One region of the Oenococcus kitaharae DSM 17330 genome, then DNA from elsewhere that is predicted to be linked to it. Evidence: predicted binding sites of a transcription regulator. Region 1 holds the regulator's gene; the other holds the start of a gene.

The links. Region 1 encodes CtsR, which represses protease genes until heat stress. Its sites were predicted from a motif close to TTGGTCAAAAAAGGTCAAANA; they were not measured.
Region 2: a site for CtsR is predicted at 1,900-1,920, ahead of OKIT_RS05270 (ATP-dependent Clp protease ATP-binding subunit). Genes of this name have one in related genera too.

Annotation. Positions count from the first base shown of each region.
Region 1 is NZ_CM001398.1:935,898-948,457, forward strand. Features, by position in the region: gene OKIT_RS04610 (ferric reductase-like transmembrane domain-containing protein) at 1-424, opposite strand, end outside; gene OKIT_RS04615 (flavodoxin) at 441-1,127, opposite strand; gene OKIT_RS04620 (NAD(P)H-binding protein) at 1,181-1,819, opposite strand; gene OKIT_RS04625 (MerR family transcriptional regulator) at 2,354-2,767, shown strand; gene pdxT (pyridoxal 5'-phosphate synthase glutaminase subunit PdxT) at 2,828-3,406, opposite strand; gene pdxS (pyridoxal 5'-phosphate synthase lyase subunit PdxS) at 3,417-4,301, opposite strand; gene OKIT_RS04640 (AAA family ATPase) at 4,401-5,198, opposite strand; gene OKIT_RS04645 (hypothetical protein) at 5,493-6,287, shown strand; gene OKIT_RS04650 (MATE family efflux transporter) at 6,302-7,675, shown strand; gene OKIT_RS04655 (CtsR family transcriptional regulator) at 7,749-8,231, shown strand; gene OKIT_RS04660 (ATP-dependent Clp protease ATP-binding subunit) at 8,224-10,689, shown strand; gene OKIT_RS04665 (NUDIX hydrolase) at 10,741-11,187, shown strand; gene OKIT_RS04670 (ABC-F family ATP-binding cassette domain-containing protein) at 11,302-12,560, shown strand, end outside.
Region 2 is NZ_CM001398.1:1,041,647-1,054,206, reverse strand. Features, by position in the region: gene nagB (glucosamine-6-phosphate deaminase) at 1-401, shown strand, start outside; gene OKIT_RS05285 (phosphocarrier protein HPr) at 543-806, opposite strand; gene OKIT_RS05280 (protein YkzS) at 919-1,107, opposite strand; gene OKIT_RS05275 (hypothetical protein) at 1,104-1,793, opposite strand; gene OKIT_RS05270 (ATP-dependent Clp protease ATP-binding subunit) at 1,971-4,094, shown strand; gene OKIT_RS05265 (DUF1516 family protein) at 4,184-4,531, shown strand; gene OKIT_RS05260 (phosphoglycerate kinase) at 4,588-5,802, opposite strand; gene OKIT_RS05255 (heavy metal-binding domain-containing protein) at 5,975-6,292, opposite strand; gene OKIT_RS05250 (glucose-6-phosphate isomerase) at 6,328-7,644, opposite strand; gene glmS (glutamine--fructose-6-phosphate transaminase (isomerizing)) at 7,655-9,460, opposite strand; gene OKIT_RS05240 (DMT family transporter) at 9,569-10,471, opposite strand; gene OKIT_RS05235 (ABC transporter substrate-binding protein) at 10,471-11,559, opposite strand; gene OKIT_RS05230 (ABC transporter permease) at 11,556-12,362, opposite strand; gene OKIT_RS05225 (ABC transporter permease) at 12,359-12,560, opposite strand, start outside.

The sequences.
Region 1 (12,560 bases):
GGTTTTTGATTCTTTTAAGAAACCTCATCCGATCCACTAGCCAGCCTGACATGAAGAAAATAGCATAAGCAATGCTGAAAATTGACAAATACCAGGCATAGTTACCAAGATTTTTAATTGTTTCATCAATCGAAAAAGCCTGTAATTTGTGCAGTGTTGCAAAGGATAAAGCCAAGACGCCCAATAATGCGTGAGCAAAATACATGCTTGGAAGCCCGATCAAACGATCTAACCATCTTGGCCTCGTCGATAAGAAGACAATTGTCAGCCACCAGACATAAGCAACCACGCCGAAACTATAGATTAAAATATTTTGTCTGGTATCAACCAAATTTTGATTTAGGAAATAAACAAGCGGCGCTGGAATGGCTACTAGGATGATCAGCCAAGTTGCGTACAGGGCCGCTTCATGTCTCTTTAACATAATTCACCTCATAATTTTAGTATCCAAGTGACGTAAGCCAACGATCAACTCTGCCTTGGACGTCGCCGCGGGAATATGCAACATCGCTTCCTCGAATGGCCAAACCTTTCAAAATACGGGCTTTGGGATATTGCCTGCGTAGTACTTCGGGGTAGTTAGCTAAGCCGGACCCCTCGTGTGTCGAGAAGGGAACGACATTTTTGCCATTCAAATCCACTGCGTCCAAGAATGTATGAACGACCATTGGATAATCTCCCCACCATACTGGTGCACCGATAAAGATTGTGTCATACTGACTGACATCAGGGATAGGATTTTTAATTTTCGGTCGTGCGTTGTCATTTTGTTCCTGCTGGGCAACCTCCGATGTTCTGTCAAAGCTCTTTGGATAGTCTTTGACAGGGACTATTTCATATTCGACGCCATTGGTTTTGCTTTTGATCATACCGGCGATCTGCTTCGTATTTCCGATTTTTAAAACTCTATCCTTGTAAATACTGGATGCAGCTTCACGCCTAGAAAAATAAACGATCAGTGTTTTCTGTTTTCCTTTAACTTTGCCGCCTTGATTATTAGATGATACATTTTGATTGACGGTTGTGGTTGGTGAATTTTTGTTCTGGCCGCGCAGAAGATCGAATCCGATAACGGCGGTCGCGATAATGGCGATAGCGGCGATAAATAGGGTAACACGGGTTTTCATGAGTAACCTCTTTCTAAAATAGGATGGGGGTCCGCTCTTTTTAAGAACGCGATTTAGTAAAAACTTGGTTTGGGATAGTCCTCGGTTCCGGGCTCTGCAATTCCAACCGAAGCTCGAAGATCCCGTGTTGGATCGGCGATTAAATCTAAGACATATTGCGTGATCGCCTGTCGTGTGACCTGTGCACCGCGAAATTGTTCTCCCTTTTGCATTGTAAAGTATCTTGTGTTGCCAATTTGGTTATATAACCAAGTCATGCGCATATAGGTATAGTCCAAATCGCTATTTTCAATCTTATTGATCATTTCGCGACGTTCAGGCGAGATTTCACCCATCATGCGTTTATTCCAACGCCCGAATTCACCAACAACTTCGTTATAGATACTCAAAGCACCAGCAATGATCAGACGCTTCACATGGTTAGTATCCATTGCCGAAATCACTGTGCTGACTACTGGCAAACGATCAAAGTCCAAGTAAACCAAATCTTGTTTTGCGATTGCATTAGTGACGGCTTGCTGATCGGTCAGATCACCGGAAATAAGTGTGACACGATTGCTAGCTGCGTAATCTTGCAAACGCGTATCAGCGTTTCGTGCAAATAAAGTCAAATCGTGCGTTGTTTCTTTTAGCAATCGTTCTGTTAATTGCCGCGAGATTTGACCCGCAGCCCCAAGAATAATAATTTTCATGTATTGCTCCTTTTTGATCTAATTACCAAATGATAAACCTTGGAGTAAACTCCAGGTCAAGGTCTTGAAGGAAATCAGTTGTTTCATTATAAGCACCTGGTTAGGACTATGTTCATTGCCTTAAAAAATCTTAAAAATTAAAATGTTGCTGACAAAACTCGTCAAATTCATTTTTTTCTAAACACTTAAAATAGTCGGATTGACTGGTGTCAGTTAAAAAATAGAAGGCAGCGGATTGGTTAGGTGGCAGATAAGACAGTCTGAATTTAGTGGACTATAATATTTCTCGACTGGGCCAGATAAGTTACGAGGATCAGTACAGCACATTTGAGAGCTTTATCAAAGAATATCAGTTAGTGATGATTGTTCAGGAAACGTTTCGGACGATACTTTCAGGCTAATTGACCGTATTTTTGCAAATTTCTCATCTCATTTTGCAATGAATTATTCTGGCATAATCGCAATTAATATTGCTGGCTCGATAGTATGTCATTTGATCGGCCTAAAAGTTAATACGGAAGGGACAATTATTTTATGAATATAAAAGAGGCAAGTGAAATAACTAAAGTTAGTTCTGATACAATCCGCTACTACGAAAAAATTGGTTTGATTCCGCCAATTAATCGGACGAGTTCCGGTATTCGCGATATAGATGAGCGAATTATTGGCAGAATAACCTTTGTTCGTCAGATGCGGTCGGCTGGTATGAGTATTGAAAATCTATTGCTCTATATTCATTTAGTAGATTCCAGTGAGGATCATATCGCTGAACAAAAAGATTTGTTAAAACAACAGTTATCAGTCATGGAAGAAAAACGAGATGATCTGCAGGCTGCAATCGATCATTTGACCTGGAAATTGGATCATTATGAAGATCATATGGTCAAAGCTGAAGCGGAATTAACGCGCTTGGAAAAAAAGCATGTTCAAGATCAGGCTATTGATTAATTAAATCTGAGTACAAAAAAACACGCCGGATTGGCGCGTTTTTAATATGGAAAAAAGCAGTTATTGCTTTTCGTTTTCGACCATTTTCACAAAATAATCATGAAAACGACTATCACCAGCTAATTCAGGATGAAAGGCACAAGCTAAGAATCGGCCTTGCCGGCAGGCCACTATATGTTCCTCATAGGTTGATAGTACTTGTACATTATCCTCAACGCTCTTGATATATGGCGCGCGGATGAAGATACCGTCAAAGTTTTCTGCAACATCCTTGATCTGCAATGTTGTCTGGAAACTATCTACTTGGCTGCCGAATGCATTGCGCTTAACATCGATATCCAATAAAGCCAAATGAGGGCCTTTGCGTCCTTCTATTTGTTTGGCCATTAAAATTAATCCGGCACATGTCCCAAAGACAGGTTTGCTTTTGGCGAAGTGTTTAACAGCCTTAAACAAACCGCTTCGGTCCATTAAACGCCGCATAGTTGTACTTTCACCACCAGGCAGCACCAGACCATCCAAATCAGAAAGTTCTTCAGGATGCTTAACTGTGACTGCTTGTGCGCCGGATTTTTCTAATGCTTTCACGTGTTCGCTAACAGCACCTTGAAGCGCCAGGACACCGATTTTGACTGTCATGGGCAACTCCTTAAATCCCACGTTCCTGCATGTGTTCAGCCGGTGTCAGAACACTCATATCGATGCCCTTCATCGGGTTGCCCAGTCCCTTAGAGAGTTCAGCAATACGAGCATAATCTTTATAATAAGTCGTGGCCTCAACGATTGCTTTAGCGAACTTTGCTGGATTTTCAGATTTGAAAATGCCCGATCCAACGAACACGCCATCAGCACCCAACTCCATCATCAAAGCAGCATCCGATGGTGTCGCCACACCGCCGGCAGCAAAGTTAACAACTGGCAGGCGGCCGGCTTTTTTAATTTCCATCAAAACTTCATAAGGTGCGCCTAATTCTTTTGCATAAACCATCACTTCATCTGATGACATGCCGACCAATTTGCGAACCTGGCTGTTGACCAAACGCATATGGCGGACAGCTTCTACGATATTACCAGTACCTGGTTCTCCTTTGGTACGAAGCATTGCAGCGCCTTCACCGATTCTTCTGGCAGCTTCGCCTAAATCACGGCAGCCACAAACAAAGGGAATCGTAAAGGCCTTCTTATCAATATGATAGACATCATCGGCGGGTGTCAAAACCTCACTTTCGTCGATATAGTCAACTTTCATAGCCTCTAGAACCCTAGCTTCGACAATATGCCCGATTCGCGCTTTAGCCATGACTGGTATCGAGACAGCATTTTGTACTTGTTCAACGATAGCCGGATCAGCCATTCTTGCAACGCCCCCAGCTTTTCGAATGTCTGATGGGACGCGTTCCAATGCCATAACAGCTGTTGCACCAGCCTCTTCGGCGATCTTAGCTTGTTCTGCATTGATGACGTCCATGATGACGCCGCCTTTTTGCATTTCAGCCATGCCTCTTTTAACGATTTGTGTTCCTTTTTCTTCCAATTTCTACCTCCGAATAATTGTCTTTAATAATAGCTTAAACATTACCTAGTTTAAATATGTACAAGCAAAAAGTATGCATTTGCTCATGATGTTTTGAAATCACAAATCATCTGAGTCAGAAAAAAGTTTTGAGAAATACCTTTCCGGCGAATCCAAGAAATTGCGTAAAAAAGATACTTGCGGAATTTGGTCGTAACTGATTTTTTTCAGTCCGGTATCCGATAGCTGCATGATGTCCGTTTTTGGGTAGGCCATGATAATCGGCGAATGGGTCGCAATGATGAATTGAGCTCCTTGCAGGACAGCTTCGTGAATGAGATAAATAAGTGACAGCTGGTTTTCAGATGTGAGTGGCGCTTCGGGCTCATCTAATAGGTAGAGAGCATTAGGCCTGAAACGTGTCTTAAAAATTTCCAGAAACGCCTCAGCATGCGATACCTTATCCAAATCAATCGGATACAAGCGTGCCAGATCGTATAATGTATGCAGATAGGGGATTCGAGCCAAGCTATGCGGATCTTGAATCTGGCTTAGTTCCTGCTGTGCATCATATTTTCTTTGCTGCGTCTCCCTGATAAAAGAAATAAAATCGTCGGCTCGAAAAAAGAAACCACGCTTATTCTGTTGCTGCCAGTGTAAGCTGAGGTATGGTTCGAGTTTTTCGATTGCGGCATATTCAGGGTTATGCAGTAGTGGTTGTCCAGTCATTGCTATCGCTTGATTCGATAAGGCAATGGCCTCCATGAGCGAAGATTTGCCGGATCCATTGTCGCCCACGAGAATTGTCACGGGAGTCGAGAAACGTATTTTGTCCGTTTGCAAAAACCAGGGCAGATTAAAAGGGTAGGTATTTTCCTTCTTGGCACTTGTCCTGAAAATAATTTCTTTTAGCAACATAAACTAAGTTTAAAACTCGAGCGGCGACCTATGACAACAAAAATTCCAACAATCGTCCCTAAAGCAAGTCATTAAATTTCAGCAATAGCGAATAGCTGAGATTGTTTTGCGGCTACAGTGATATCGAAAATATTGTGATAAAGATTGCTTTTAAAAACACTGTCATTTGTCTCTCAAAGCGAGTAAAAAACTCTATAATATATACTTATTGCAGTTAGGATAATGCGTCGTTTGCAAGGCTCCATAGGCCGGAGAAATTCTTGGCAAGAGAACGCAAATAGTCAACAAAAAGTTATGAAAGCCGCAATAACTAAAACTTATGACAATTCTGATCAGGCACTCAATGAGTATTCACTAGAAAATGCAAATGGTACTCGAATTTCGGTCAATGGTCTTACGGCGTCTTTGGACGAGTATACTTTCTCTCCTTCCACCAACCGACTTGTCTTTTTTGATCAGGTTGTATTTGATGCACACCTGAAAGCCCATCAACGGAATGCAGAGGTGACTGTTCACGAGAACTCATTGACATTCGCGTTTCTTCCACAACTGCAGCAAAAAATCAGCGAACCCGTGAAACAAATTTCGTATAGTTTATTTGAGGATGATTCTCTATCGGCTAAATTTAACAATGGCCAATCCGCTGATCAGAACTTGGATGTAGTACGTGATCATTTATCTCAATTTCGGCTGCAGGCAGAAGGCTATCAAGCAATAAAACTGTCTGGGTCGTCTGTTAATCAGATTCTTGCGCAATCTGCCAAAAGCAAAATGTGGCCTTGGCTTGACCGAACGCGTTTTTTGGATTGGCAGAGTTTTTTTGGTCAACCGGATCGTGATCAAGTACCAGCATTATTGTTTACATTGGCTGCTCGGGATGAGCGGAAACAAGCAGCATTGGTGTTTCGAAACCAAACCAAAACACAACGCTTAGAAATCTACAGTAATGCGCAGCGGCTTATGTTTCAAAAAAAATCATATGCATCACATTCATTTTTAACCCTAAATTTTTTCTTAGCATTCAGTCAGAAGCAATCAGCACTACCTTCAAACCGGGATCTTTGGATTAATTACAAAATTTACACATAACAAAGGACAACTTTATGCATAGCCTGACTGAAGGAAAACCTCTTAAATTAATAATTTTCTTTACGATTCCGCTGCTTTTAGGGAATCTCTTCCAGCAGTTATATACGCTGACAGATACGGTTATTGTCGGGCGCACGCTGGGTGTTAATGCCTTGGCTGCAGTCTCCTTAGCTACAACTCTCAATTGGCTGTTGGTAGGTTTTGCACAAGGTTTTACTGCGGGTACTGCAATTATCACAGCTAAACGTTTCGGTGCAGGAGATTTAAGAGGCGTTCGCCAGTCTATGGTAACGACAATTATCTGTACAGCCGCACTGACTGCTATTATGACCTTTATTGCTGTTGTATTTAATAAGGAAATTCTTCAATTAATGCAAACACCACAAGCTGTCATGGAACAGGCAAATATTTTCCTTACTATCTTGTTAGGATTTATGTTCACAACCATGAGTTATAATCTCGCGGCCAACGCTATGCGTGCGGTTGGCAATTCGCGTGCGCCGCTGATTTTTCTCATTGTGGCCGTCTTTTTCAATATTGTTCTCGAATTACTCTTTGTTGTTGTTTTTTCCTGGGGAGTTGCCGGTGCGGCTTTTGCTACTGTGATTGCACAACTTATTTCCGGCGCCATCAGTTTTGTCTATATCTATCGGGTTCTGCCCGTTTTGCAAGTTCATCGTCAGGATTGGCATACAAGCTGGTCAGATATCAAAGAGCATCTTCACTCCGGGTTGCCGATGGCTTTTCAGAATTCAATTATCGCGATTGGTGCTGTTATCCTGCAAACAGCTTTGAATACCTTAGGCACTGATTCTGTTGCGTCTTCAGGCGCGGCTTCACGAATTGACCAACTGGCAACTTTACCAATGATGAGTGTGGGGATCACAATGGCCACTTTTACAGCTCAGAATCTTGGCGCAAAAAAATACTCACGAATTTTGGAGGGAGTTAAACAGGCCCTGTTTGTTAGCGGCAGCTGGGCGGTCTTAATGTCGATTTTGGAAATTAATTTCGGCCATTATCTGATTCAGTTTATTTTGGGCGCTGGAAGTCAGCAGAACAATGTATTGGCACTTTCACGTACCTATTTTCTGGTTAACGGAGGGCCCTATATCTTGCTGGCCACTCTATTCCTGATACGGTATACCTTACAAGGCCTGGGTAATGCATCGGTACCCACGGTAGCCGGTATCTTTGAATTATCTATGAGAGCTTTCGCCGGCCTCGTTCTTGTTGGCTTGTTTGGTTATACCGGTGCAGTTCTTGGATCACCTTTAGCTTGGGCAGGATCTTTGCTAGCTTTGACGCCAGCTTGGTTTTCGGCACGACGAAAATTGACTAAATTAAAAGATGGTCAGGAAGTCGATATACATCTGGAAGGCCGCTAAACAAGAGCCAACTTTTTAGGGTTGGTCTTTCCGGCCGTTTCCGTTTATAATAATAGTCAGGAATGGTCAAATAATGGCAGAAGCGAATATATCAGATTTAATTGAACAATACTTAAAGGAAATCCTCAGTCAGGATGATTTTGCTGAAATTAAACGCAGCGAAATCGCCAGTCGTTTTGCTGTTGTGCCAAGCCAGATTAATTACGTGATTAATACACGATTTACACTGCAAAACGGTTATGTTGTCGAATCCAAGCGAGGCGGCGGCGGATATATTCGTATTGAACATGTTGACTTGGTTGACGATACCAAAATTTTCGATGAACTGATCGATTATATCGGTGATTCGATTGGTGAGAATAATGCTGGACAAATTATTACGGCACTATTGAATGATAAAGTGGTCAGCGAACGTGAGGCAAATCTGATGGCGGCAGCCATTGACAAGAATTCTTTGCGGATTTCTGATAAAGTATCTGAAAACACAGTTAGGGCTCGTGTCCTTGTTGGCATGGTCAATCGACTGAGATTTGAGAGTACAAACACACATGGATAATCAATACACAACTTCAGCAAAAAATGTTTTACTTCTGGCCCAAGAACAGGCGAAGTATTTTAAACATGAAATTGTCGGTTCCGAACATTTGTTATTGGCTTTGGCACTCGAAAAAGATGGCTTGGCCAGCAAAGTTCTTCAAGACTATAACGTTACCGATGATGACATTAGAAATGAAATCGAACAATTTACAGGTTACGGTTCACATGAGAATGTGACAGCCGGCTTTTTGGCTTATTCGCCGAAGGCACAGGAAATCCTGAAGAACGCTGCCTTACAGGCACAAAGCTTGGGTGCAAAAAAAATCGCCACAGAGCATCTGTTGTTGGCTCTGCTAAATGATGAGTCTATTCTTAGTTCGAGGATTTTAGTCAGCCTTGATGTTCGTCTGCAGGATTTGACGAAAGCTGTTTTCAAGCGAATTGGTGTTGATCCAACGCAGCAGCGGGCAGCTCAGGTACAAAATCAGTCTAATCAAGCTGGAACACCGACACTTGATTCAATGTCTCGGGATTTAACCGCGATGGCTCAGGCGGGTCAAATTGATCCAGTCGTCGGACGAGACCAAGAAGTCCATCGGGTGATTCAGATCTTGAGTCGCCGAACGAAAAATAATCCTGTCTTGATTGGTGAACCTGGTGTCGGAAAGACAGCGATTGCCGAAGGATTAGCCGAGAAAATCGTCAGTGGCCAAGTACCTTTTGATTTAGCTCATAAGCGTTTAATGGCATTGGATATGGGCGCTTTGATTGCCGGTACGAAATATCGTGGTGAATTTGAAGATCGTTTAAAGAAAATTATTAACGAAATTCACAACGATGGGCAGGTCATCCTGTTTATTGATGAATTGCACACGTTAATTGGTGCCGGTGGTGCCGAAGGCGCATTGGATGCTTCAAATTTGCTGAAGCCAGCTTTAGCTCGAGGTGAACTGCAGACAATCGGTGCGACGACCTTTGATGAATATCAGAAGTATATTGAATCTGATCAGGCTTTGGAACGGCGTTTTGCCAGTGTAACGATTGATGAACCGAATGAAGATGACTCAGTGCAGATTTTAAAGGGTCTGCGCCCTCGATATGAAGAGCACCACCATGTGAATATTTCTGATCAGTCGATTGAAGCAGCGGTCAAATTAAGTTCACGTTATATCACGGATCGATTCTTGCCGGATAAAGCGATTGATTTGATGGATGAGGCGGCAGCAAAAGTCAGAATCGACACAGTTCAGCCTGAAGACAAAAAAGCCGAATTGGAAAAACATCTGGCACAGTTGCGTGACCAATTGGATGATGCCGTTTCCTCTGGAGATTTCGATAAAGCTACTAAAATCCGCCAGGATGAAATCAAGATTAGAAAACAGTTAGCCTTAATTGAGACAGATACTTTGATCAACGGCAGCAAAGGGCATGGCTATGGCTTGACCGTTACTGAAAAAGATATTGCCGAAGTTGTCGGCCAGCAAACTGGCGTACCGGTAACACAGTTGCAGAAGTCGGAATCTGATCGTTTGCTGCATTTGGAGGCGATTCTGCATCGTCGGGTTGTCGGCCAAAATGAAGCTATTTCTGCTGTGGCACGGGCTATTCGTCGCGCACGGTCTGGTATCAAAGATCCTAGTCGACCAATTGGTACCTTTATGTTCCTTGGGCCGACTGGTGTTGGAAAGACTGAATTGGCTAAAGCACTAGCTGAGGCAATGTTTGATTCGGAAGATAATATGATTCGTGTTGATATGTCTGAATACCAAGAGTCATACTCTGCTTCGCGTTTAATCGGTTCAGCACCCGGCTATGTCGGCTATGACGAAGGCGGACAATTAACTGAGCGCGTTCGCAACCATCCTTACTCAGTTGTTTTGCTAGATGAGGCTGAAAAGGCGCATCCTGATATCTTTAATTTATTGCTTCAAGTATTTGATGATGGCTATATGACGGATTCTAAAGGACGCAAGGTTGATTTTAGAAACACGATCATTATTATGACATCGAACTTAGGTGCAACGCGTGTGCGTGATAACAAGCATGTTGGTTTTGGTGCTATGGAACCGCAGGACAATTATCAGGCGATGTCCAGTGAAATTCGTGCAGCCTTAAAAGAAAGGTTCCGTCCAGAATTTATCAATCGAATTGATGAGACAATTATTTTCCATTCTCTGAACAAGACTGAACTGCATAAAATTGTTGAACTAATGAGTCATGGAATTTTGGAGCGGGTTGCCGAACAAGGCATCGCGATTAAAATGAGTAAAACGGCCATTGACTTAGTCGCGCAAGCTGGATTTGATCCCGAATATGGTGCCCGCCCAATTCGTCGGGCTTTCCAAAATAATGTCGAAGATGTAGTGTCTGACGCATTATTATCCGGCAGGATCAAAGCTGGTGACTCGGTTACTGTAGGTGCCAAAAGAGGGAAAATCGACCTCTTAATCCATAAACAAACCGAAAAAAGTAAATGAGTGATAAAAGCCTGCCACTAGTTGGCAGGCTTTTTGAATATAATGGAAACTATGGCTGATTATGTCAAAGATATTCGTGCAAAAGTCGGGCATATGCCGCTCGTTATGGTTGGTGTTGGTGGGGCATATATTAAAGATGGCAAAGTTCTGCTGCAAGAACGTGCCGACACCGGCGGTTGGGGTTTGCCAGGCGGCTATATGGAATATGGCGAACGTGTTGAAGAGACGCTCAAACGGGAATTTAAAGAAGATGCCGGCTTGGAAATTTTGTCCTATCGTTTCCTAACTAATTTTGATCAGGAATTTTTCACTTATCCAAACGGTGATCAGACACAAGTATTGACACCTTTTTATCTCGTAACAGCTGTTAAAAATCAGCCAGCTGCATTTGATAAACATGAAACAAAAGCCATCGCTTTTTTTGATTTTGATCATTTGCCTGAGATCCATTTCGCATCACACAAAAAAATTCTAGCCTATCTGAAGACTTTGTTATAATAATTTTAAAGAGGTAAGTCCAGTGAAGAATACATTGATTTTAAATAGATAAAATTCGAGATTGGTGTATTTTTAATATTGTTTGAAACCACCGATTTCTAAAAGGTGGTTTTTATGTCTCTAAATATTACAAAATTAGAAAAAAGAGTTGATGGCCAACAGCTATTTACGGTTGACAAAGCGTTTATCAAAAATCGGGCACGTATCGGTGTGATTGGTGATAACGGCCAAGGTAAGACGACGCTCTTAAATATAATTGCTGGCCGAGATAAGGATTTTAGCGGGCAGTTGTACGTTAGCGGTTCTTTGGCCTTTGTTGCTCAAATAAATGATTTTGATCAATTATCAGGCGGTCAGCGTGTCAGACGTTTGATTGAAGAAGCTCTCTTGAAGCGTCCGGATTTATTGATCTTAGATGAACCCACGACACATTTGGATCAGGAAAATGTCAATTGGCTGTTGGGCAGATTAAAAAAGTTTTCCGGCAGCGTACTGGCTGTTTCTCATGACCGATATTTTCTTGACCAGTTTGCTCAAGAAATCTGGGCTTTTCAGGATCATCAGCTAACGGTGTTTCCGTCAACTTTACAAAATTTTTTGGACACACGGGCAGCACAAGCTGAAAGTCAAGCCGCGGCATTCAAGGAAAGCCGTAACAAGAAAAAGAAGCTCCAGAAGGCGGAAAACAGGGTTCGTGGCGAAGCACAAAGGATTAGCAATCATAGTGTACGGGATCCTTTTCATGCTAAAGTCGCCAAACAGATGTTTCAAGTGGCGAAAAATCTGCACCGCCATATGGATAATTTGAATGACGTTTCAAAACCTTTTGTCCAAAAGAAGCTGAAGCTGCAGCACCCGCTTCACATGGCTGCTGGCAAAAACCTTATAAAAGTTTTGAATCTAGACATTGTTCGAGATGGGCAGACGCTGGTTTCCGATCTAACTTTTTCAATCGCCGCTGGTGATAAAGTAGCTTTAATTGGCGAGAATGGTTCTGGCAAGACGACTTCTGTCGAAAGAATTTTACAAGCTCAGCCGCCGCGGGTCACGAGAGCCGATAATCTGAAAATCGGCTACTTTCATCAAGACCTCAGCCAAATACGTAATGATCGCAATCTCTTAGAAAATGTGCTTGATGGTTCTTTGGAAAATGGACAGACAGCGCGAGACTTTTTAGGCGCTTTTGGTATACGCCGAGATAAAGTTTTTCAAAAAAGCGGCAGTTTATCAGGCGGTGAGAAAATCAAATTAGCTTTGATTAAAGTCCTATTATCGGATGCTAATCTGCTGATTTTAGACGAACCGACAAATTTTCTCGACTTATCGGCGATTGAGGCTTTACAAGATTTCTTGACGGATTATACGGGCGGTTT
Region 2 (12,560 bases), 110 kb from region 1:
AATCTGAGACTGAAAGCTACGATAAAATTATCAATGACCACCCAATTGACCTGCAGTTATTAGGATTGGGACAAAACGGCCATATTGGTTTCAATGAGCCCGGAACGTCTTTTACTTCTAAAACACATATCGTAAATTTAACGGAAAATACCATTCGTGCTAATTCACGATTTTTCGAATCAGAAGATCAAGTACCAAAGCAAGCCATTTCTATGGGTATCGCATCAATTTTACAAGCTAAAGAAATTTTGATTGCAGCTTATGGCCAAAATAAGGCTCAGGCCGTCAGAGACTTCATCCAAGGTCCAGTAACTGAGGCAGTTCCAGCTTCAGTCTTACAAAAGCACCCCAATGTCATTGTTATTTTGGATCCGGCAGCGGCCTCGTTATTGAAAAAATGAATTAGAATCATAAAACAAGCGTTAAGAAAACAGTCTTAACGCTTGTTTTATATCTTGATGATCATATTTCTGCCAAATCATTTGTTAACTAAAAAAAACGTACAAAAAAACAACGCCAAAGCGCTGCTAGCAAATAGGATCTCAAATTAAAGATTCGCTCTTGAGTGTACCTTCAACACCATCAAGGGCAGCCTGATCATCACCGCCTTCTGCAACGATTTCGATTTTAGCACCCTTGCCGGCGCCCAAACTCATCACACCCATGATGGACTTCAAATTGACTTCTTTGCCATCATATTTCAAGGTCAACTTTGAATCAAACTCAGAAGCCTTTTGAACAAGCATCGTCGCTGGGCGTGCGTGTAAGCCTGAATCAGCGGTAATCGTAAATTCTTTTGAAACCATAATTCCTCCATATCCTCTATTCTAAGTCTATCAGTAATCTTATAATATGCAAGCGCTTACACGAAAGCTCTCTAGACCAAGTTCAGAACAAAGCTTTAAAAACGCTCTGACATTATTTTACCTTTTCTTTGCGTCGATAAATAACTTTTCCGCCTTTTTGTGCAAAACCTTTGACACCAGATTGATAGTTATAAACATTCCAGATTTTATAGAAATCTGAGAAGGTATCGCGATCAACCTCAAACTCGTCAATTTCGCCCTTTCGCAAAGCTTCTAACTTGTTCTTAAAATCAATAGTCATTTCTTTTTGTTTTGATTCTCCTTAACGTAAGTCACAATATTTTCATGTTTCCCAGCAGCGGCGACAATCAGCTTCCGAATATTTTCATCTGACATACCAGTCATATCAGCACCCGCTTCTTGAAGATTTTTACGAGCCTGATCGACAACAACGGTTGGGATACTAGCCGGATCCGTATACTGGCGTGTCCAGATATTGGCGGCCGCAGCTTTAGCGGCGGCTTCGCTGCTTGCAGCAGCTGACGAAACGGCAGCGGCTGCATCTTTTTGAGCCTGCTCAGCTGCTGCGGCCGCAGCTTTTTGCTTGTCAATGGCCATTTGAGCCTGCTTAATATTGTCATTGGACCGTTCAGCCAGAACCTGGTAACCATTTCGATATGACGCGACCTTTTGAAAAGTGGTAATTGCATCATTATAATTTTGAACACGCAAAAAATTCAAACCCAGTTGAAAACTGCTGATCTGCCTAATGCGTTTTTCTACTGGTGCCTGTTTTACCACAAAATCCAGTGAATCTGATAATGCCCGCTTTGCTTCCGGATATCGCGCATGAGTCACGTCCTCGCTTGCCTGAGATTGTAATTGTTGAAACCTATCGGACCGGGATCGTGTCAAATAATTAGCGTATAAATACACGCCAGAAGCAACGACGAGCAGCAGCCCGAGAAAAATAAAAAACTTTTTCATCTTGACTGAATTATAACTGAAACCAGAAAAAAAGTAGACCTATCAGCTGTTTGACACACTCTGACCTTTATTGACTATTAAAAAGGATGGTGTATAATTTATTGCAAAGGTCAATAAAGGTCAAACATTTAAAATCAAAAAATGCTTGAAAATCAACCTTTATTAGACGGAGGAAAAATGGCTGATTACAATGAAAATCCCTTCGTTTTTGGAAACATGAACGTAGATGATATTTTTCGTCAATTGAATGGCCAAATGGCGAATATGCAGCAGCCCGGAAATCAAAATCCGGCAGCTGCTCCAAGCCATTCCGGCGGGAACAACAATAATAAGAAACATGGTTTACTTGAACAATATGGTATCAATATCACGGATCAAGCCCGTAAAGGCAAGTTGGATCCAGTAATTGGCCGCGATCTTGAGGTAGAACGTCTAATCGAAATCCTAAATCGCCGCACAAAAAATAATCCAGTCCTAATCGGTGAACCTGGTGTCGGCAAGACTTCCGTTGTTGAAGGTTTAGCTGAAGCAATTGTGGCAAAGAAAGTGCCTGAAAAACTTCTAAATAAAGAAGTTATTCGGCTTGATATGGTTTCTTTGGTTCAAGGTACCAGCATGCGCGGTCAATTCGAAGCTAGGATGCAGCAGCTCATGAAGGAAGTCGAGTCTCGTGATGAAATCATCTTATTCATCGATGAAATTCACGAAATCATGGGTGCTGGTAATGCTGAAGGCGGGATGGATGCTGGAAACATTTTAAAGCCTGCTTTGGCTCGTGGCGAATTTCAGTTAATCGGTGCAACAACATTGAAGGAATATCGCAATATCGAAAAAGATGGCGCGATTGCTCGTCGTTTCCAAGAAGTCATGGTTGAAGAGCCAAGCAAAGATGAGACTTTTGAAATCTTAAAGGGTCTGCGCTCCAAATACGAGGATTTTCATCACGTTAAATATTCAGATGAAGTTCTCAAGGCCGCGGTTGACTTGTCTGACCGATATATTCCTGAGCGTTTTTTGCCGGATAAAGCAATTGATTTAATTGATGAAGCAGGTTCGCGGAAAAATCTTCATCTGGAATTTGTTAATCCTGAAGAAATTCAGCAGAAAATCAATAATGCCGAAGCAATGAAACAGCAGGCGATTGAAAAGGAAGACTACGAGAAAGCTAGTTATTGGCGTGATCAAGTAGACACGCTCCAAAAGCAGAAGATCGCAGCTGAGGCAAATCCCGAAAATGTTGCAAACGCAGCGAGTGTTCAAGTTAGCGACATCACAAAAATTATCGAAGAAAAGACACACATTCCGGTAGGTGATCTTAAAAAGAATGAAGCCGGACAACTCAAAGACTTAGATGCCCACTTAAAAGCACATGTCATTGGGCAAGACGAAGCAGTCGCACGTGTTGCTAGGGCTGTTAGGCGCAATCGAATCGGCTTGACTAAATCCGGCCGTCCAATTGGTTCTTTCTTATTTGTTGGACCAACTGGCGTCGGCAAGACTGAGACGGCCAAGCAACTAGCTAAAGAAATGTTTGGCTCGACCGATGCCATGATTCGTTTCGATATGTCAGAATATATGGAACCTCAGAGTATCTCAAAATTAATCGGTGCACCTGCTGGTTATGTTGGTTACGAAGAAGCTGGGCAATTAACTGAACAGGTTCGTCGTCATCCCTACTCGCTTATTTTGCTTGATGAAATCGAAAAAGCCCATCGAGATGTTATGAATATGTTTTTGCAAATTCTTGATGACGGCCGGTTGACTGATTCTCAAGGACACGTAGTCAGCTTCAAAGATACGATTGTCATCGCAACATCCAATGCCGGAACGGGCGATGTTGGCAACAATACTGTTGGTTTCGCTGCAGAGACTCAAAGCATCTCCGCCGAACATCAATTAGTGGAGAAATTGAAGAATTACTTCAAACCAGAATTCTTGAATCGTTTCGATGCCATTGTTGAATTTAAAGAATTAGGCAAGCCGCAGTTAAATAAAATTGCTGATCTGATGCTGGCTAATATGAACGCAATGCTAGCTGAGAACAAACTGCATGTCGATGTTGAGCCTGCAGCAAAGGACAAGATAGTTGAGCTTGGATATAATCCAGAAATGGGAGCTCGCCCACTACGCCGTGTTGTTGAAGAACAAATCGAGGATAAAGTTGCTGACTTTTATTTGGATCATCAAGATGCGCATAATTTGAAAGCAGTTCTTGACAAGAATGGTGAAATCGTTTTAAAAGCAGAGAGATCCGCGGCTTCTGTGAAAAATATATCAGCAGATTTGCCGAACAATAACTGAAGAATTTTCTCATCGCTTTAGCATTCGTTTTTCGCGGATGCTTTTTATTTGGGCAGAAGTTCCTAATAAAGGGTTAAAATTGACTTATTATGATGCAAACAATACTTGGGATCCATATTCTTTCTGCTCTTGCGATTGCAGTCTTCGCTACGGCTTCATTAATTCTGCCACTTGAGAAAGATCACATGGTCGTTTTAATCAGCAGAATTATTTATCTGCCACTCTTCATCACAGGGCTGATATTGGCATTTCGAACCGTCCACACACAGCCAGTCATGACAATTTTGAAAATAGCAATTGTGCTTGCTTTTGTGGCTTTGCTAGAAATTACCCTAGCCAATAAATTGAAGCATCGACCTGGTGTCATCTTCTTGACGCTAATTGCAGCATTATTTTTCTTAGCAGCCCTATTCGGCATTATTCTTTTCTTTAATTGAAATTAAGGGCAAATAAAAACCCGTGTGAGCTATGCTTCACACGGGTTTTTAAATTATTATTTATCCGAAATCGCAGCAATTCCAGGAAGTGTCTTACCTTCCAGATATTCCAAGCTAGCACCGCCGCCAGTTGAAATATGAGTGAACTGATCAGCAATACCTAACTGTGCAACAGCAGCAGTGGAATCGCCACCGCCGACAATAGTCGTTGCTCCCTCAGCAGTTAAGGAACCAATAAACTTGCCTAATTCCAATGTGCCGTTTGCAAAGTGGCTCATTTCAAAAACGCCCATAGGCCCATTCCAAACAACTGTTTTGGCACCCTTTAACGTGTTTTCAAATTTTTTGATCGTCTTAGGCCCAATATCAAGACCCATCCAGCCATCTGCAATGCCATTCTCAAATACCTTGGTTGGCACATCATTAGCAAAACTTTCAGCAGAAACAGAATCTTCTGGAAGCACCAGTTTGTCGCCAGCTTCAGCCATAATTTCTTTGGCTAAATCAACTTTATCTGCCTCAAACAACGAATTTCCAATAGAAACTCCGCGAGCAGAAGAGAAGGTATAGCTCATGCCGCCGCCAACGATCACTTGGTCGGCTTTCGCAAGCAAATTCTTGATGACTTCAATTTTATCTGAAACTTTCGCACCGCCCAAAACAGCTACAAAAGGACGCTTTGGCTGATTAACGGCAACATCAAGATATTTAATCTCTTTTTCCATCAAGAAGCCCGCAGCCGTTTTTGAAACGTTAGAGGCGATACCGACATTAGACGCATGTGACCGATGAGCTGTACCGAAAGCATCGTTGATAAACACATCATCACCCAAACCTGCCCAATACTTTCCTAGCTCAGGCGCATTGCCAGATTCGCGTTTGACATAGTTGCCATCAGCATCAACATCTTCATAACGGGTATTTTCGACCATGAGGACCTGGCCTTCTTTTAAAGCGTTAACAGCATCTTCAAGTTCACTGCCTTCAGTCTTTCCGGGAAAAACAACTTCCTGTCCAAGCAGCTCGCCCAAGTGCTTGGCAACTGGAGCCAAACTCAGCCCCGGCTTATCCTCAGCCTTTTTCACACGGCCAAGATGACTGAACAAAATGGCCTTGCCGCCTTGTTCCAGAACGTATTTAATCGTCGGCAGTGCAGCCACGACACGATTATCATTACCAATTACACCATCTTTGATCGGCACGTTGAAATCCACGCGCATTAAAACTTTTTTACCTTTTAAATCAAGGTCTTTTACAGTTAATTTTGCCATTTGGCCTCCTTGCATACTATTCTATTATAGTGTAAAAACTCACAATTCAGAAACTTTTACAAAAAATCGTAGTGATAGATTCTAGCGTTTCATCATAATTTAAACCGAAAATAATGCTTAGAAAAAAGGTTCCTATTTTTCCAGGAGCCTTTTCAAGCAAAATAATTAAAAACTACAATTTTGACACTTTAACCGCTGTTCCATAAGCAACAACACTCATAATGCCGTTAGCTTCATTGGAATCAAAACGCATCATCGTGACGGCATCTGCACCCATCGCAGCGGCATTATCTTTTAAACGCCCAATCGATTCCTGGCGCGCTTGATCCTGCAACTGTGTCCAAGTGACGACCTCGCCGCCAACTAACGTCTTCAAACCAGCTCCGAATGTCCGGACAATATTTCTGCTCCTGGTAGTTAATCCAAAGACTTCGCCTAATGTTTCATCAATTTGGTAACCAGCAATATTTTCAGTAGTAGCAACAATCATCGAACCCTCCAGATGCTTTAAATGCATTAAAATTTTTAGTCAGTATAACCGGGTTTGCCCAAAATTCTAAACATGTTTGTCTTGTAAACCTCAACACCAGGCTGATTGAAAGGATTGATAGCATTCAAATAACCAGAAACTGCAACCGCCGCTTCAAAGAAGTAAATGAGGTTCCCTAAATTAAATTCGTCCAAATCATCCAGTTGCAGCAGGATATTGGGAACTCCAGCTGAAGTATGTGCCTGAGCCGTCGCAGTCAAAGCAGCTTCATTCACCTCTTTCATTGGCTTATTCAGTATATAATCCAAATGGTCTGTATTATCGTCAGCCTGCGGCACAACACGGTCACTGATTGGCTTTGTGATATCCAAAATTGTCTCAAAAAGAATCTTTTTGCCATCCTGAATATACTGACCAATTGAATGCAGATCAGTCGAGAAAATAGCTGAAGTTGGATAAATACCCTTATTATCCTTGCCTTCGGACTCAGCCATCAATTGTTTCCACCATTCAAACAAATATCTGAATTGTGGTTCATAGCCAACGATCGTCTCAACATCAAATCCTTTGCGATAAAGGATATTGCGGTAAATCGCATACAAAATTGAAGGTTTGGCCAAAATGTCTTCGTCTTTGGCGAAATCTTCTTGAGCAGCTTTAGCACCATCCATCAATTTTTTGATATCAATCCCAGCAACAGCAATTGGCAAAAGGCCAACAGCACTGAGAACGGAATAACGTCCGCCAATACCATCAGGCACAACAAAGCGTTCATAACCGTTTTCCTTGGCCACATCCAATAAAGCGCCCTTATGTGCATCAGTTGTAGCAAAAATTCGTTTTGCAGCAGCATCCTTGCCATACTTCTTTTCGATTAAAGCTTTGAAAACACGAAAAGCAATCGCAGGCTCGGTTGTTGTACCTGACTTCGAAATAACATTGATGGAAAAATCGCGATCCCCAATCAAATCAATGACATCATCTATATATCTGCCAGAAGCCGAGGTGCCGACAAAATAAATCTCAGGCAGACCGGTTTTAGCCGCCTGCTCGTTATGAAATTCGGACTTCAAAAATTCAATAACAGCACGCGCCCCTAAATAAGAACCGCCAATCCCGATCACAACGAGAACTTTTGAATCAGATTTTATTTTATCCGAAGCTTTCAAGATTCTAGCAAACTCATCTTGATCATAATCTGTCGGTAGAGTTAACCAATCTTCCATCTCATTGCCAACTCCGCTGCGAGCCAACAATGTGTCCCGAGCTAAGCCAGCTGCAGGCTTTAACAATTCGACTTCAGAATCATCGACAAACCCCTTTAAATAATCTTTTTTGAAAGTAACTTTCATAAATTTATCCTCACTGTACAGTTACGGATTTTGCTAGGTTGCGCGGATGATCAACATCCAACTTTCGGCCTAATGATGTGTAATATGCCAAAAGCTGAATTGGAATCGCTTCCAGAATCGGACCAAACATTTCCATCTCGCCAGTTAACTCCGGCAAAATAATTTCGTCATTTGCACTAGCAAGATTTTTGGTCGCAATCGTCATTGTTTTCGCACCGCGAGCTATCGTCTCTTCAAGATTAGACCGCGTCAAACCAGCCGTTTTCGATTGCGAAATCAAGCCAATTACCGGCGTGCCATGTTCAATCAGGGAAATCGTTCCGTGCTTTAACTCTCCGGCTGCAAAACCCTCAACTAAAGTATAGGATATTTCTTTCAGTTTTAACGCAGCTTCCAAAGTTACATCGGCATCTGCACCACGGCCGATGTAAAAAGCTCGATCTGCGTTTACCAAATAATCATCTGCTAAAGCTTTGATATGGTCTTTGCCATCAATCACCGCCTGCATATCAACGGCTAAACGGCTCAGCTGCCCCTGTAGGTCAGTGTGTCCACCTGCCAAAGCTGCAGCTAAAATGATTTGAGTAATAATTTGGGCAGTATAGGCCTTGGTTGAGGCCACAGCAATTTCAGGGCCGGCTAACAAAGGCAGAGCAAAATCCACATCACGCGTCAAAGTCGAATTCATCACATTGGCCAAAGTCAGACTTGCATAATGTGCTTTTTTGACGAATTCCAGCACCTGAATACTGTCAGCTGTTTCACCAGACTGACTGATAAAAATGAAAAATGGATTTTTAGAAATCAAAGGATGATCGTAAGCAAATTCAGAGGCGATATGAACTTCAGTCGGAATCCCCGCCCATTTTTCGAAGAAACGCCTGCCAATCAATCCAGCATGATAACTAGTACCGGCAGCGATAATATATAAACGATCTGCCTGCTTAATGCTTTTTAAAATTGCAGCGTCAATGTGCGGTATGCCGTCAACAAAATAATGCTTGATTAAATGGCGCGCGACAGTTGCCTGCTCATCAATCTCTTTTAGCATAAAGAAGGGGTAAGCACCCTTTTCAGCAGCCTGCGGATCAATATTTAAATGAAAGGGTTTGCGTGTAAACGACTTGCCTTGCTCGTTATATAATTTCACATCTGTTTTTGAAACAATCGCAATCTCGCCATCCTGCAGCTCAATAAAATCTTTTGTCAGACTCAGCATCGCCGTTGCATCTGACGTCACGACATTTGCACTCTTTGAAACACCAACCAATAAAGGACTCTTAGATTTTGCCGTATATAGCAAATCAGGTGTTTTCGTATCAACTAGCAAAAAAGCATATGACGAATCATCGTTTAGCAGATTAATCATTTTGCGAAAAGCAGCTAATGTCGATAACCCCTCTGCTGCGAACTTGCCAACCAGCTGTACTGCAACCTCTGTATCGGTCTGGGATTTAAAAACCACATCCGACAAATAAGTTTGCTTGAGTTCTTTGTAGTTTTCGATCACGCCATTGTGTACCAAATAATATCTGCCATCATCACTAACGTGAGGATGTGCATTAGCAACACTCGGCTCACCGTGCGTTGCCCAACGTGTGTGCGCAATTCCTGAAGTGCCGTGTAATTGATAATGCTTAGTCTTATCCTCAAGGTCTTTAACCCGGCCTTTTTCTTTGACCAGCATATCGCGTCCATCATCTGTATGAACATAAACACCGGCCGAATCATAACCGCGATACTCCAACTTTTCCAGTCCGCTTAACAAGAACGGCAATGCTTCATTAATACCTGTATATCCAATGATTCCGCACATATTTTAACTCCTAAATAAAAATTTCTTTCGAATACCGCCTTTTAGGATAACGGAAAAAAAAGAAGAAATCAGAAAACATGGAACTTAAAGAAACATTGGTATAGTCCGTTAGCGAACACGTTGATGCTTAAATGCCTGCAGACACATCATTAAGAGAATTAAGCCAGATCCTAACACGTCAATCCCTTGAACGGCCAAATGCAGGAGAGTGATACTCAAGATTGCTGCTGTTAATGGCTCAACTGCCGAAAGCAGGCTCATCGTTGTGGCACCAACTAAATGCAGGCTTAAAAACCACATTGCCGTTCCAAAAGCTGTGCTGACAATCGTAAAGAAAATCAACAAAAACCAATTAACTCCCGACATTTTGGGAACATGCTCAAAAAAAGGCCGGTAGCAATTAAACAAGATACCTGAAACGAATAGCGACAATGCTGTAACGGGCAGCGGACCGTATTTGCTAACAAGTTTAATCGGATAGATAGTAGCAAAGGCGTAGACTAAAGCGGCAAAAAGTCCCCAGAACAAGCCTGCTGAAGATAATTGCAAATGGCCGATCCGACCATGGGTGACCAATAAAAATGTACCCGCTAGTGCAACAATTAGTGAAAGCAAGTCGATCCTTTGCGGCAAATGGTGCTGAACAATCACGTAAAAGAAAATGACAAATAGCAGGCTGAGAGAAGTCAAGATAGTTGCCAATGCCGCGTTTGATTCAGAAATCGCAATAATGTAACTATATTGCGACATGAAGTCGCCAAAAATCATAAAAACAATTAAACGCCAACGAACGCTTTTATCTTTGATCAAGTTAAACAAATTTTGACGATCAAAGACTAATACATAGATAAATAAAGCCAGCCCAGCAAAAAACAGGCGAATGGATAAAACCCAATTAACATCCATTCCAACCTGATCAAACAAATATTGTGTGACAACACCATTTAAGCCCCATAAAAAAGGTCCCAACACGGCGTAAAACAGACCGAACCGCTTTCGACTACTTACCATCAGCGATTCGTCATCTTGAATTCCAAGAACAAGTCGTTATAAATCTGAGTCCAGCGTGAACCTAAATCTGAATAAACCTCCAAGTGTTTAATTGTCTGGTCGTCTGGATAGAACTGCCGATCACTCGTAACTGATTTAGGCAATAGCTTGACTGCACCTTTGTTAGGAGTCGCATATTCAACATACTCAGCGTTTTGGGCAGCGTTCTTTGGTTCAGACATGAAATTCAGGAATTTATAGATGGCTGTAAAGTGCTTTGCAGTCCTGGGAATGGCAAGATTATCAAACCATAAATTCGATCCCTCGCTAGGAACCACATAATGCAAATGCTTGTTTTGAGCAATCATCTCAGCCGCCTGTCCAGACCAGCTGATGCCGATAGGTGCTTCTTCTTGAGCTAAATACATAACCATTTCATCAGCTAAAATAGCTTTGACATTCGGCATCAAGGCGTCCAGTTTTGCCTTGGCAGCCAAAACATCCGGCATACGCTTGCTATTCACAGACTTATTCATCGAAATCAAAGACAAACCGAAAGCATCACGCGACGAATCAACTAAGAGGATCTTATCTCTAAAACGGCTTGACCATAATTGATCCCAATGCGAAACCTCAGATTTTTTGACAAATTTATCGTTGTAAATGATCCCCAAGGTCCCCCAAAAATATGGAATTGAGTATTTATTGTGCGGATCAAAAGCATCATTTAAGAAACGCGGATCATAATATTTAAAACCTGTAAAACGTTTTTTATCAATTGGAACAAGCAAATGCTCCTTGCGCATTTTTTCAACCATATATTCCGAAGGAACGATAATATCATACGCTGTGCCGCCTTGGCGAACCTTTGTATACATGGCTTCGTTGGAATCAAAAGTCTCGTAGTTGACTTGATAACCAGTTTCTTTCGTAAATTTCTTAACCAAAGCCGGATCAATATAATCGCCCCAATTGTAAATATTCAAAACTTTTGTTTTGCCGGATGATCCTGCTGCAGCATTTTCTTTAGCAACAAGATAGCGTTGAAAAGCAAAAAGTCCCAAAATAACCAAAATTAATGCAAAGAAGGCCGATAAAATTTTTTTCATTTCGTGACCTCCAAATCAGGTGTTCTTTTTTTATTCCCAGACCTAGAAATAAAATAATAAACGAGAACTAGAGCTAGGCTGACAAGAAACATGAGTGCAGATAACGCATTAATTTCCAAACTAATCCCCTCTCGGGCACGAGAATAAATTTCGACTGACAAAGTTGAAAAACCATTGCCCGTGACAAAGAAAGTGACCGCAAAATCATCCAAAGAATAGGTTAAAGCCATGAAAAATCCAGCCATTATACCGGAAGAAATGTAAGGCAGTGTGATTTTGCTAAGAACTTGCAACGGACTAGCTCCTAAATCCTCAGCAGCTTCAGCTAATGCCGGTGGCATTTCTTGCAGCCTTGGCAGAACCATTAAGACGACAATCGGAATACTGAAAGCAATATGGCTTAACAGCACCGAAATAAAGCCCAAGGATAAGCCGACAGCTGTGAAAAAGATCAGAAAACTAGCACCGATAATAACATCCGGGCTCACCAATAAGACAGAGTTCAAGTTGAGCAAAATGTTTTTATTAATCTGCTTTTTGGCATACTTGATCCACAGAGCACCAAGCGTTCCAATCGCCGTTGCTAATAAAGAGGACAAAAAGGCGACGATCAATGTATCAACCAAAATTTCGATCATGCGTGTATCAGCCCAGAGCTCATTGTAATGTACCAGCGAAAAACCGTTCCAGCCCGTCATATAATCGCCTGAATTAAACGAATATAGGATGAGATAAAAAATAGGTGCATACAGGAGAACGAAAATGACAAAAAGATAAAGGTTGCTGAATTTAAATTTTTTCATAAACGGCCTCCTCGACGCAGAATGGTCTTTTTACGATCGCGTGTCAGTATCATAGTTGCAACCATAGCAATAATCAGAATCACACCAATTGTAGAACCCATATGCCAATTCTGAGTGGTTAAAAAATGCTCCTCAATCGCCGTACCTAATGTAATCACGCGATTACCACCAATCAAGCGCGTAATCATGAAGAGACTT